Regions from separate parts of the Halobacillus ihumii genome, predicted to be linked through region 1. Evidence: riboswitches for the same ligand, from Rfam matches in the RefSeq annotation. Region 1 holds a riboswitch; each other region holds the start of a gene.
What was found. Region 1 has a riboswitch for S-adenosylmethionine ahead of cobA (uroporphyrinogen-III C-methyltransferase). Riboswitches for the same ligand answer to the same signal wherever they lie in the genome.

Region 1 (4,739 bases):
GCCGGTCGTTATTTTAACCATAAGGGCTTAGACCCACTTAAGGAGCATTTCCGGCATCCACACATGGTCAGGTCAAACGAAGGAATTTGCGCGCGATGACGCCGAGAGAAATCGGAGGGTCCACCACCATGTCTAACGTGGAGATCTAAAGTGCGATTATAAGTAATAACCTAATTACTGGAAAGTAATCGCCCCAGTCTATTCAAACGCAATCCTCACTACCAAATTTAATAAACATTGGGTAAACCTGACACAAAACTTAGCTATGGATTCAATAGAGTATTAAGAAAATGGAAGGAAAACAGAGTAATTCTAAAAAAACTTTAAATTATAGAGGGAGGTTAAGCTTTTTATTTTATCTTTAGTCTCGATTATCCAGTTAGTTTATCTATCGCTGATTCTTTCACTAACGTTTAGGATGACGTTAACTCAACAGTTGATATTAGGGTGGAAGTGGCATATTGGAAGATCCAGTTCTTTAGAACAGAAAATAATAAATGTTATTAATTTTCCCATAGTCTATTGACATTTTTTCAAAACGTGGATAGTATATATACCAATAATTCAATAACAAATTTTCACATTCTTATCGTGAGAGGTGGAGGGACTGGCCCTTTGAAGCCTCGGCAACGGATCTGGTGATTTATCATCAGAAAACTGTGCCAATTCCAGCAGGTGCTTTTTATGCATTTGAAAGATAAGAAGATGGGTAGTTAAATGTATGTGTTAAAGCCTCTCTTCTTATTGTTGATAAAGAAGAGAGGTTTTTTAGTGTGAAAAAGCTAAAAGTTAGGTGGGGTGTAAAAGGAAAGAGTTGAAATCCAGGGGAGCGAATCCAAGGCTATGAGAAGAGGTGCGGGATCATATCCAACTAATTACCTGGGATTACCATGAATTAAATGCTCAAGATACCCAGTTTGACTGAATATGAATTCTATTGTTATAAAGCCAAACCTGACGGCTGTTCGTTACAGGAATATCGAGTTACATTTTAAGAGATATGACCGTCAGTCAGTTAGAATGTGGCTGAAACTCGAACAAGGAAAGAGGTGGGACTCATGAATAAAGTTTATATCGTTGGTGCTGGGCCGGGTGATCCTGAATTAATTACAGTGAAAGGCTTGAAGAGCATTCAACAAGCAGATGTCATTTTATATGACCGGTTGAGTAACCCGGACTTACTGGATGAAGCGAGGGATGAAGCCCAACTGATTTACTGCGGTAAACGTCCTGATCATCATTCGTTAGACCAAGCTGCCATTAACGAACTTCTTTGTAGCTATGCTCAACAGGGTAAATCAGTGACGCGTTTAAAGGGCGGAGATCCATTTGTTTTTGGAAGAGGTGGAGAGGAAGCGGAAGTGCTAGCAAAAAATAGGATTCCTTATGAAATCGTTCCTGGAATTTCCTCCGGGGTAGCGGCACCGGCTTATGCAGGTATTCCAGTTACCCATCGTAATTATAGCTCGTCCGTAGCCTTTCTGTCAGGGGTGAGCAAACTAGGCTGTGATCAGGAAGAATATTGGGAGCACGTTGTGAAAAGTATGGACACTTTGTGTATTTTTATGGGTGTCAAAAAGCTGCCCGAAATTTGTGAAAGGCTAATTCGTCATGGTCGTGCTCCTGAAACACCGATAGCTTTGGTGGAGTGGGGTACTACGGAACATCAGCGCACTGTTACAGGCAGCCTTAAGAATATTGTGGGAAGAGCTAGTGAACTCATGAATCCTTCGATGATTATTGTGGGAGAGGTCGTGAAGCTTCGAGATCAGCTGCAATGGTTTGAACAGCTAAATGATGAGGCGGAACTACCTATTCCCTCAATTGTGGGATAAAAGGAAGGAGCCATTTGCATGGAAGCTGTTTTATATGTAAGTCATGGGAGCCGAGTCGAGAAGGCACGTAAAGAAGCTGTTTCCTTTATCGAAGCCGTTCAAAACAGGATGATAGATGATGTACCTCTTCAGGAAACATGCTTCTTAGAACTTGCAGAACCCGATATGGTTCAAGGAATTAAGAACCTCATCAAACTTGGTGCCACGAAGATTGTTGTTATCCCTGTCTTATTGTTGAGTGCTGGCCATTACTACAAGGATATACCGAAAAAGATTGATCAAGCGAAACTTCGTTATCCCCACGTTGAGTTTGTGTACGGTAAAACGATAGGAGTTCAGGATCGAGTGATAGATGTACTGGTTCAGCGAATACGCGAAACACAGGTGGTTCCTCATGTTGATGCTAATATCCTGTTGGTTGGAAGAGGAAGTCCTCATCAGGAGACGAAAGATTCGATCGAAGAAATCGCTTGGAAATTAAAGAGGAAAATGAATGTAGCTCATGTTTCAGTCAGTTATTTAGCTGCCTGTTCACCATCATTTGAAGAAGGACTGCAAACATCGTTAAGAATAGGATGGTCCCAAACTTTCGTTGTTCCTTATCTTTGGTTTACGGGAGTGCTTATGCATTCCATGCAAGAAAAAATTAATGAGATGGAGCAGACAGATCGACAACAGGTATTGCTGTGTCAATACCTTGGCAGCCATAGGGCAATGGTGGACGCTTTGACTGATCGCGTTTATGAAGCCTTTCATCAAAGCAGCTTGAGCAAATAAAGTAGGATACAAAGAACTGAATGTATCAATCATCACTGCCAAACGAAGCTCTCGCGAAAGGGAAGGATTTTTATGAATGGGTTAACAGGAAAGGTCATCGGAGTAGCGGCTGATCGAAGTGCAAATGCACTCAGCAGCTTGATCCAGAAAAAAGGTGGTACACCAGCAGTCTTTTCGATTCAAGGAAAGCAAATTTTAAATGAACAAATCAGTCAAGATAATATTAGAGATTTTATTTCCAAATCTTTTGATTGGGCAATTTTTACAACGGGAATAGGCGCTCAAACGTTGGAGGACACTTCCGTAAAATCAGAAATCTACAGAGATTTTATTGAAAAATTAAACAATACGCAAGTGGCAATCCGTGGGAAAAAGACATTGAATTGGTGTCAGAAAAACGGCGTTAAAGCCAGCATGTTATCCGATGATGGAACAATGGAACATCTAGTAAAGACTTTTTCAGAAGAACAAATAGATCTAAACTATCAACGTGTTTTTCTACAAGCTTATAGTCAAAATGATGCAAAGCTCAAAGAGAAATTAGAGAAGGCTGGCTGTCATGTTTATCTATCTCAGCCCTATTTTTATGAGGAACCAAACCTTCAGGTGCTGGAAAATCTGAAAGAAGCTATTAAGACTAAATCACTGGATGCTGTTGTTTTTACAAGTAAAACACAGGTTAAAAATTTAGTTACGAATCACCATGACAACCGTGAAACCATTCAGTCTTTCAATAATCATGTGTTGGCAGTGGCTGTTGGAAAAGTTACGGCCAATGAATTAAAGGAGAGCGGAATATTATACGTTCTTCAGCCCGATCGGCCTAAAATGGGGCCGATGGTGGCTGCCCTTGAACGTTACTACCAAAAAGCGAACTCGTACAACAATTGATTGGCTTTGGGAATGGATGTTCATGTTAGAGCATGAGCGCTAGATTAAAGGATAAAAATTAAACAGATATTTAGTGAGGTGGGTAATTTTGCAGTTCCAGGTAATGAATAGTCCTTTTAAACAAGAACAGGCAGACTTATTAAATCAGGTCTTACCGTCAATGACAGAGAATCAGAAAATTTGGCTAAGCGGGTATTTGGCTAATTCTCAAGCAGCATCGTTTACGGCAACAGCCGATCCAGTTTTAGAAAATGCTTTGGAGACCGAGGTATCCTCCCAGGCAAGCGTCCAGTCTGCAACACGAGAGGTGACAATTCTTTTTGGCTCGCACACGGGAAATTGTGAAGCGCTGGCTGGGGAAATCTCTGAAAAGCTGAAGCAGCAAGATTACAAAGTCACACTATCGGTTATGGACGACTTTAAACCAAAGAACATAAAAAAAGTACAGGATTTACTTATCCTGACGAGCACTCACGGTGATGGAGACCCACCAGACAATGCAATGAGCTTTTATGACTTTATACATAGCAAAAGGGCACCAGTTTTAGATGACCTCAGATACTCCGTCCTTTCTTTGGGAGACAGCTCTTATGAATTCTTTTGTCAAACGGGCAAAGAATTTGATGAAAGATTAGAGGAATTAGGCGGAAAAAGGATCTACCCTCGTATAGACTGCGACCTGGACTTTGAGGAGCCAGCGGAAGAATGGTTTGACGGAGTCCTTGCTACATTAAATAATGCAAAACAGGTGAACAATGAGGGGAAAAATGACGTTCAGCTAGCCCAAACAGATAAAGTCATGAATAAACCGATTTATTCCAGAACAAATCCATTTAAAGCGGAAATATTGGAGAATTTGAATTTAAATGGGCGGGGCTCAAACAAAGAGAATCGCCACCTTGAATTAGATTTAGAAGGGGCGAGTCTAGAATTTGAACCGGGTGACAGCCTGGGGGTTTTTCCGGAAAATGACCCTGCCCTTGTAGCAAAACTAATCGAAAAAATGGAATGGAACCCTGAAGAGCATGTTCCTGTAAACAAGCAAAGGGAATTGCGGCCATTGCGGGATGCCTTAACTTCAACTTTCGAAATTACCGGATTAACGAAACCGTTGTTGGAAAAAGCAGCACAGCTCACTGCTAATAAAGAATTGAATAAACTGATCACCTCAGATCACCACGAAGAACTGAAAGCCTACTTATATGGGCGGGATTTAATTGACTTAGTTCAGGATTT
Region 2 (4,739 bases), 1.9 Mb from region 1:
GATGAAGGGGAAGCTTACGGAAGACGTTTAAAGGAAGCTGGTGTACCCGTGGTTCTTACACGATATGATGGTATGATTCATGGGTTTGTAAGCATGGCAGATAAGCTTGATCAAGGAAAGCGGGCTTTAGAGCAAGCGGGGAACGAGCTGCGTACTTCCTTTGAAAAATAATAAACGCAGTCGGAAATGCTTTGTTAAATCGAATCAAATTGTCTTTGTCCCCCTTTCAAGGATGAATAGTTATGGATCAATTTTCAAAAACTATTCATATAAAAGGAAGGAGGAACACAAAGATGTCTACCCCTAAAGGACCGAAACAGCAAAAACAACCGAATTTGCCCAAAAGCCCGGACCAGCCTTATGGAGAACCATTGAGCGGATCCCATAAAGTTAAAAATGCTAATCATTCTCGCCAAAATCAAAAATCCCACCACGATATGTAGAGAACTTAAAAAAGAGAGAGGACGAATTTCCTCTCTCTTTTGGATTCGATGGATTCTATAATTAAGACGCTCACCATCGCTCTCGTCCCCGCCTAAATTTGTTCCTACATAACCAGATCCTTACGTCGGCTGACCATTAAATTTTCAATCTTTTATCTGCAGCCTCATGACAGTTAGACAGATTTTCCCACCTACAGTGAATGAAAGAATTAGACTATGTCAACAATTAATCGTATAGCCTATTGAGACTGGAGGTTAAAACATATGGGGTTAATTGAAATAGCTGCTTTAATTGTCGCAGCCATATCGATCATTCACTTATGGATAGTACGGAAATCCCACCATCATAAAGCTTTAACGATTATTGAACAAATTGAAACGGATGAAAATTTGAAGAGGACTCTGGCGATGGGGATTTACTACAGGTTTAAGAATAAGGAAACAGTCCAAACAAAGGCAGGAGAAGTAGTGGAGGAAAACTACTCCAAACTATTTATCAAGGAAGACCCAGTTACTTTCGAACGATTTGTGGCAAATATTTTTGAAAAGAAATTCAATGGCACTGCCTGGGTCACGAATCCTTCCTGGGATTTTGGCGTTGATTTTGACCTTACCGTAAAGGATAAGAAATATTTAGCACAGGTGAAATGCTATAAGGATGACATGGGATATGAACCAATTGCATTACTTCATTCAAATATAGTGAAGGAAGGCGCAGCAGGGGGCTACGTGATTACCACTGGCTCTTTTAACAAGAATGCTGTGAATTATGCTCATTCACTAAAGGACATTGAACTTATTGATGGATTGGAGCTTGTAGAGTACTGGCTGGAAGGCGTGAAAGAAGTGGATAAGGAGTTAATAGGCGAAATAGAGGAGGCCTAATGTACTTATTTTCTTCTGAAACATTGTGTAGGGTTTGAATAGTCGAAAATTTCACAATAAATGATTGACAATTAGTGCTAGGGAGTGTAAATTATAGGATAATTAAATAATATATATTTCTTATCCAGAGAGGTGGAGGGACTGGCCCTTCGAAGCCTCGGCAGCAGACTGCAATAGTACTGTGCCAATTCCAGCAAGCCGTAAAGGTTTGAAAAGATAAGAAGGGTGAAGTAACCGGATGCTTAAACCTCTTCTTATTTTGTGAGAAGAGGTTTTTTATGTGGGATTGCATGGGCACAGGGAGAAACAATAGAGGAGGGCTTGTATGGCAGACATTGATGAAAGAAAAATTAAGGATATCATCTCGAAGCTGGAAGGATTGGAGTTTGGTTCATTAGTGGTCACGGTGCACAATGGGGAAGTTACTCAAATCGATACCACTGAGAAGCAACGTTATACATCAAGCGACAATGGTTCCAAGAAAATAAATACATAGTAGGGGGTACTCCGAGATACGTGTAAAATTAGGACATAGGATGGGATATAATCCCATCCATTAATCTAATACCAACCGTCCATCTACTGGATGAGGCGCTATCTCTAAGTTAATCGTGTATTCTCCGAACCTTTTAATGTGACTCATTAAGTAAGGGCTTAGATGTCTGATGTCCTCAGTGTGTACCTCATAACCCTCCTTCGAAAGGAACGTAAAACTTTCGTAAGATCTACAACATTGTGAAAGATTAAGGCATTGGATACTAGTTCATTGTACTTCATGATCTTTTCTTGCTGTTTCGGATCGTTTGTAGCGATAATCCCTTGACCGCCGGAGGAAAGCCACTGCGAAAAGTCATGAAAAGCTTCGACTTTGTTCGTTTCGGCTGTAATTTGCTTTCTTACATCCATATCAGATATGTAGAATAATAAGAAAACTGTACGAACCACACGTCCTAGTTCACGGAAGGCTTGATACAGGCGATTTTTACGACTATAATTACTAAGCTTCCGGAGAAGAAGAGGCGACTACATTTTCCCGGATTGAATGGAAAGCACGACCCGCATCAGATCTTGCCAATGCGTTTCGATTAAGGACCAATCAATGGCATCGCTAAATAACGCATTGATATGCTGGTACACTGTATCTTTCGTAGGGCGATAAAATTTTAAAGCCTTGATATTCCGAATGCGGGGCATGAGTTTGATGCCTAATAAATAGCTGAGCGCAAATACCGGGGTGGATTGCCCCTGCGTATCAGCAAACAACGTATCCGGTTGAACATCGGACTCGTTCTTTAAAAGGCCTTCAATAATATAGACGGCCTCCCATACCCCACAAGGAATGAAGTGGCTAAATAAGGAGATATAGTTGTCCGAAATATGGTGGTAAGCAATGCCTCCGTATCCTCCATAGCGAATATGATTTTCGGCAAGCAAAATCTAATGGAAAAATCATTATTCTATCAACACATGATCCACAAATACGTGAATATGCTAATAAAAAATTATCTTTAAATCAATAATGGATACAATTACTTGTTAAGTTGGTGAATCATTTTGGAATGGAAAACTTATTTATTTAGTGAAGTTTTGAAACCTTTCTTTCTAATAGTAGGCATTATCCTAATCAGTATTTCCCCTTTATTTATGACGGTTGAGGGTTTTGTTTGGCCTGGATTCGAAACGATTGGTAGCGTCTTTGGCCAAATGATGCGTCCGGAGTCGCTAGTCTATATAAACCCAACCTCAGAGGTAGAAAGAAGTCTATTCCCCATTATATTTAAGGCCTTTGCAAGTTCCTTGAGAGTATTAGGTCTAGCGCTTATTGTTTCCTTCTTTATTGCTCTTCTTGGAACCATTATTTTATGGCGTGCTCCTAAGAGGGTTTATAAAGTTTGCTTATCATCATCTTCTTTCCTGCAAAGTATTCCAGATGTTGTTTTCGTCGTTGCCTCTCAAATGTTTCTCGTATGGTTATATTTTCAGACGGGGACGACCTTTATATTGCAGGAGCCGGCGAAGAAGAAGCTATTTTAGCACCTGCATTGGTTTTAGCTATCCTTCCAACGATGTATTTTCTCCAATCCATGTTGGAACTTGTAGAGGAGGAGAGGAGAGAGCCTTACTATGACCTTGCTACAAGCAAAGGATTAACCAAATCATTTATTTTGCTTAGACATATTTTGCGGAACATGTTCGTCCGGCTTGCCTACCAAGCGAAATTCCTAATTAGCATAATGATAAGTAATTTACTCATCGTTGAATACCTTTTTGAGAATTTTGGAATGACTTCCTTTTTGCTTACTTATTCTCAACCACCCGTATTTTTTGTGACTGCTTTATTGTTCTTCGGTCCTATCTATTTATTTTTAAAAGTGATTGAACTGTCTTTATACTTCTTCACAAGACAGGAGGTCTCTTTATGATTAAAAAATTGTGTAAGCAGCCTTTTTTCCTTTTGGGGATTGGTTTTTTATTGCTCATGTTAGCTGGAAGTTTTGTGCACGCAATATTCTTTGACTCCTATGTCCTCAAAACTCCATTTTTATATAATGATGAGAATAAGATAGTAGGGCCACCATTTGCTCCTTTTGACCACTCCATATTAGGCACAGATATGAATGGTAATCACTTGGTTTATTACATGTTACAGGGAGCAAAGTTTACAATCTTAGGAGCCTTGTCTATAGGCCTCATTAGTTTTTCTCTTGCCTTTCTAATTGGGATCCCTCTTGGATTCAGGTATAAAGGGAAGTCTAAAATTGTAGAAAATACCATTTCCGTTTTATATTTCATTCCTGCTTCCATGATTGCCTACAATTTTCTTCGACCTTTATTATGGGAACCTATGTCTGGATTTCCAACAAGCCTTGCTTTTCGACTAGGCGTAGAAGTGTTGGTTTTAAGTATTCTATTGGTGCCTCCTGCAGCTATACTCATAGCGAATGAGACGAGTGTTATCTTAAAGAGGGAATATGTCACAACAAGTAAAGTATTAGGGGCAAGACCATACCATCTATATCGTCGTCATCTTATCCCCCATATCAAAGGGAACCTCGTTACAATATTTATGAGACAGACCATCCAAGCTATCCTTGTTATGAGCCACCTAAGTGTATTTGAACTCTTTTTTGGTGGAACTAATGTAGAGTACGGAATAGGGGCTGGTCCACCAACTCCTATCACCTATGAATGGGCATCCATGGTAGGCATGTACTATGATACATTGCAAACAAATGTTCAATGGTTAGTAGGAGTGCCATTGATTTTTCTAGTGTTATTTATTATTGCCTTGATGGGTATGATTCGTGGTGTTAAGAATGTTATGAAGCTAGATGACCGAACCGTTTTCTTAAAGGAAAGAAGAAAGGTTAAAAGAACTGAAAGTGAAAGGAATTCAGCAAATTTAGGATC
Region 3 (4,739 bases), 2.5 Mb from region 1:
CTTCACCGACGGTTAGTTTTTTAGGAGCATCCTTCGTTAGCGTGGCCGCTTTATAGTGACCGCCTTCCGTAGACTTCGTGTATTCAAAAGGAAGATCGGGATCCATTTCTTCATACTCGCCAATGTCGTACCCGCTTGCTCCGTACTGGGCTTTCGCGGCGTCCGGACTCCAGTGGCGTGCATATTCTTCAAACTTTTGCTCCGCTTCCTCAGTCGTTTCGCCAACAATCACACTAAGGAAGGAGAAGATTTTAATGTTGTCTGGATTACGGCCGTGGTTTTCCGCACGCTTGCGAATATCATCGGCATAGTAGCGAATTCGCTCGGGTGTCGGACCACCGACAAAGATGCACTCGGCGTGCTTAGAGGCGAATTCGCGTCCTCGTTCGGATGTGCCGGCTTGATAGATGACAGGTGTCCGCTGTAAGGAGGGTTCACTTAGGTGCGGTCCTTCTACGGAAAAGTATTTTCCTTGGTGATTAATTTCATGAACTTTTTCTGGATCAACGAGTGTGTTGTTTTCGGCATCTTCCACAAACGCGTCATCTTCCCAGCTCGTTTCCCAGAGTTTATAAGACACATCGAGATATTCATCGGCAATATCGTAGCGTTCATCGTGCTTGATCATATTCTCTAAGCCAAAATTGCGTGCCGCATTTGGCAGGTAAGAGGTCACTACGTTCCAAGCGACTCGCCCTTTTGTCAGGTGATCGAGAGTAGAGAAACGACGGGCATTTCCAAATGGCGCTTCATAAGTCGTACTGACCGTCATCGCAAAGGACAAATGCTTCGTCACGCTGGCCATCGCCGGGATCACGAGGGCAGGATCATTTAACGGCACCTGCAGCCCATCGCGGATCGAGGGATCTTTACTTTTTTTATACACGTCATAGATTCCCAGCACATCGGCGAGGAACACGGCATCAAATTTGCCTCTTTCTAATAGTTTTGCTAAGTCCATCCAATAATCTAAGTCTTTATAACGGCGGTGGCGCTGACTTCTTGGATGTTTCCACAATCCGTGGGAATTGTGCATCGCGCTATTCATTTCAAAGGCATTTAGGATAATTTGTTTCGTCATTGTGATTCCTCCTTAAGTTCTTGCGCTATGTAAATTTGCTTCAAGTACATGAAAAAGCCTCTTCTTTTAAAAGAAAAAGAAGAGGCTGATAACCGTACATGTATGAGAGCTCTTCCTTATCTTTCAAGCGTTCCCGCTTGCTGGAATTGGCACAGTACTTGATGCAGTCTGTTGCCGAGGTTTCAAAGGGCCAGTCCCTCCACCTCTCGGGATAAGAAATATCAATAACTATTAAGTTGATACAAAATATACAGCATAACGGAAAAGGTGTCAATAACGTTTTAGAAATATTCTGTACTTTACCTTACAGGCATGGGGATTATGGAAATTTTAAAAAATAAGTGATTGACAGGGAATTCTTACCTCTGCTATGATGCTGGTTATCAGATTATTTGAACTAATTTCATAACGAATTCACTCTTATCAAGAGTTGGCTGAGGGATTTGGCCCTATGACGCCCGGCAACCACCCTATTAGGGGAACGGTGCTACTTCCAACAGACAGATGGATGTCTGGAAGATAAGAGGTTGGAGCAGTCTACATATTTCAGCCTCTTTCTTTTGAAAGGGGCTTTTTTATTTGGTCCCGGAAAAAAAGATGTTGCGTAACAGATGAATTTTATGATCAGTGAAAAGGAGAGAAGAACATGTTTACCATCTATTGGATCGCCTTAGCAGCTTTCTGGGGAATTGGATTACTAATTTGGAATCGAAGCTACCAAAAATCTACGAAAGGGGGACATCACTAATGCAGCTCATTACGGGACCACTGTTCTGGACGCTTGTTAGTCTACTAGTCTTGTATTTCATTTTTGTCACATGGATTGGGAAAAAGGGGAATAAATTTAGTAAATCGATGAACGGGTTTGCTACAGCGAGAGGAAAGGTAAACCCGTGGCTGGTCGGGGCAAGCTATGCCGCGAGCTTTGCCAGTGCCAATTTGTTTATTGGAGTGCCTGGGCTTGCTTATGAGCATGGTGTGGCCGTGTTATGGTACACACTTGGCGGCTTTGGCGCTGGCTGGATCGCGCTGTTGCTTTTTGCCAAAAAGTTCTGGAGATATGGCAAGAAGTTCGGCGGAGTGTCGACACTTCCTGAATGGCTCGGAAGGAGATACAACAGCAAAACCTTGCAAGTTCTTGTTACGTTTCTAGTACTGTTTAATGTGTACTACATTGTCGGGCAGAATGTCGGGTTAGCGACGATCTTTGAAACGGTCCTCGGCATTCCGTACTTCTGGGGGATTCTCGCCGGGGTAACAATTACGATTCTCTATATTGGCCTTGGCGGCGCTTTTGCTCAAATCGTCACGGATGGGATTCAAGGGGCTCTGATGGTGATTACATCGCTTCTAATCTTTGCCTCATTATTCTGGACGATTGGCGGGGGACTGAATTTATTTGGCGAGCTTTCCTCCCAGTTGAAAGCGATCGATCCAGAACTCGTCGCTCCGTTAAATGGACCGTACAACAGTGTGCTGGCCATATTGTCGGTACAGTTTTTACATATCAGCTTTGTGGTTATGCCGCATTTGCTGAATAAGGTATTGTCCCTGGAAACGGAGGAGCAGCTGCGGCCGTTTACACTGTCGGCTGGGCTTGGCATGTTCTTCATTACCGTTTTGATGGTCTTAGGTGGTCTGGCGGCTCGCGTGATCGCACCCTCCCTTGGCAGTGCGGACTCGGCCATTCCGGCTTATGTATTAGAAGCGTTTCCGCCGATCATTGGTGCGATTATTATCGTTGGAATCATTTCTGCGATTTTATCGAGTACTGACAGCTTGTATTTAAGCATCACTTCAAGCATCGGCAACGATCTTTACAAGGTGCTTGCACCGATTTTGTCAAAAACAAAGCTATCTCAACATGCGCTCGATTTGCGTTCTGTCAAAGTGGCAAAAGGCTCGCTCGTGTTCGTTGGATTGGTCACCTTTTACCTCTCGCTCGATCGGCCGGATTCGCTTGCGATTCTGATACAGTTCAGTTTCTCAGCGATTATTAGCGGCTTGCTGGCACCGATCGTTCTCGGCTATCTTTGGGAAAAGTCGAACGGCTACGGTGCGATCGCCTCACTGCTTTCAGGGACGGGACTGTATGTAGTGTTCACAAGTTTGAACGTATTCGAAAATATTTATATTTCCTTGTTCCTGGCTGCAGCAGCTGGATTCGTGGTGATGATCGTAACTTGTCTGCTTACGACAGCTAAAGTGACTGAGGAACAACGAGATGTTTTCTTAAAAGATGTACTATAAGGCAGTAAACCAGACAAATTAGTTGAAGGAGGATGAGAGTTTTGACACAAACAGAAGTAAAGTCCATTCAGAATTATGTAGGTGGAAAATGGATTACACCGAAATCAGAGCAAACGGAAGAGGTGCTGAATCCCGCTGCAGGGGAAGTGATCGCCCGTGTCCCGATTTCGTCAGACGAGGACGTTGACAATGCTGTAGAAGCAGCAGCTGTAGCTTTTGAAACATGGAAGGAGGTAGCTATTCCAAAGCGGGCGCGTATTTTATTTAAATACCAGCAATTGCTCGTCGACCATTGGGATGAGCTGGCCGAGCTGATTACCATTGAAAACGGAAAAAGCTTTAAAGAGGCTTATGGAGAGGTTCAGCGCGGGATTGAATGTGTGGAGTTTGCGGCCGGGGCTCCGACATTAACGATGGGCTCCCAACTGCCATCGATTGCGTCAGGGCTGGAGTCCGGGGTTTACCGTTACCCTATTGGCGTGGTAGGCGGGATTACTCCGTTCAACTTTCCGATGATGGTTCCAGCCTGGATGTTCCCACTGGCGATTGTGACAGGAAATACGTTTGTGCTGAAGCCGTCGGAACGTACACCATTACTGGCCAATCGTCTGGCGGAACTTTTTGAAGAGGCTGGGCTGCCTGAAGGGGTGCTGAACATTGTTCACGGCGCTCATGATGTCGTCAATGGCTTATTAGATCATCCAAAAGTTGCGGCGATTTCCTTTGTTGGCTCGCAGCCTGTTGCTGAGTATGTGTATAAACGAGGAACACAAAATTTAAAGCGTGTGCAGGCATTGTCTGGCGCGAAAAACCATTCGATCGTGTTGCGAGATGCTAACATTGAAAATGCGGTCGACCAAATTATCGCAGCAGCCTTCGGGTCAGCAGGGGAACGCTGTATGGCCTGTTCTGTAGTAGCTGTGGAGCATTCCATCGCTGACCAAGTAGTAGAGGGGCTTGTCCGCAGAGCCAATGAACTTAAAATCGTCAATGGACTAGACGAAGACGTCTTCTTAGGGCCTGTGATTCGTGATCAGCATAAAGAACGCACACTGCAGTACATTGAAACAGGCGAAAATGAAGGAGCCAAATTGGTACGCGATGGTCGGGAAGATCAGAACATCCCGGATGCTGGCTATTTTGTAGGGCCGACGATTTTTGATAACGTAACGAGCGAAATGAAAATTTGGCAGGATGAAATTTTCGCGCCAGTACTGTCGATCAGTCGGGTGGAAAATCTGGAAGAAGCGGTAGAGCTGACGAATCAGTCTCAGTTTGCTAACGGGGCTTGTCTGTTTACGAATGAAGGCGGTCATGTCCGGACGTTCCGGGAAACAATTGATGCTGGGATGCTTGGTGTCAATATTGGTGTACCCGCGCCGATGGCTTTCTTTCCGTTCTCGGGCTG

Region 2: it holds a riboswitch for S-adenosylmethionine, as region 1 does, so the genes downstream of both, G6R08_RS11765 (YezD family protein) here and cobA (uroporphyrinogen-III C-methyltransferase) in region 1, are expected to answer to the same signal.
Region 3: it holds a riboswitch for S-adenosylmethionine, as region 1 does, so the genes downstream of both, G6R08_RS14785 (sodium:solute symporter family protein) here and cobA (uroporphyrinogen-III C-methyltransferase) in region 1, are expected to answer to the same signal.

What each region holds. Positions count from the first base shown of each region.
Region 1 is NZ_CACVAO010000001.1:445,126-449,864, reverse strand. It holds SAM riboswitch class I at 584-704, shown strand; gene cobA (uroporphyrinogen-III C-methyltransferase) at 1,059-1,835, shown strand; gene G6R08_RS02385 (sirohydrochlorin chelatase) at 1,854-2,612, shown strand; gene G6R08_RS02380 (uroporphyrinogen-III synthase) at 2,685-3,503, shown strand; gene G6R08_RS02375 (assimilatory sulfite reductase (NADPH) flavoprotein subunit) at 3,592-4,739, shown strand, end outside.
Region 2 is NZ_CACVAO010000001.1:2,351,464-2,356,202, forward strand. It holds gene G6R08_RS11750 (alpha/beta hydrolase) at 1-171, shown strand, start outside; gene G6R08_RS11755 (small acid-soluble spore protein P) at 294-443, shown strand; gene G6R08_RS11760 (restriction endonuclease) at 708-1,328, shown strand; SAM riboswitch class I at 1,446-1,551, shown strand; gene G6R08_RS11765 (YezD family protein) at 1,654-1,824, shown strand; partial or broken gene G6R08_RS22120 (transposase) at 1,885-2,762, opposite strand; gene G6R08_RS11775 (ABC transporter permease subunit) at 3,296-3,751, shown strand; gene G6R08_RS11780 (ABC transporter permease subunit) at 3,748-4,739, shown strand, end outside.
Region 3 is NZ_CACVAO010000001.1:2,980,249-2,984,987, forward strand. It holds gene G6R08_RS14780 (LLM class flavin-dependent oxidoreductase) at 1-1,081, opposite strand, end outside; SAM riboswitch class I at 1,195-1,299, opposite strand; SAM riboswitch class I at 1,499-1,607, shown strand; gene G6R08_RS14785 (sodium:solute symporter family protein) at 1,829-3,331, shown strand; gene G6R08_RS14790 (CoA-acylating methylmalonate-semialdehyde dehydrogenase) at 3,373-4,739, shown strand, end outside.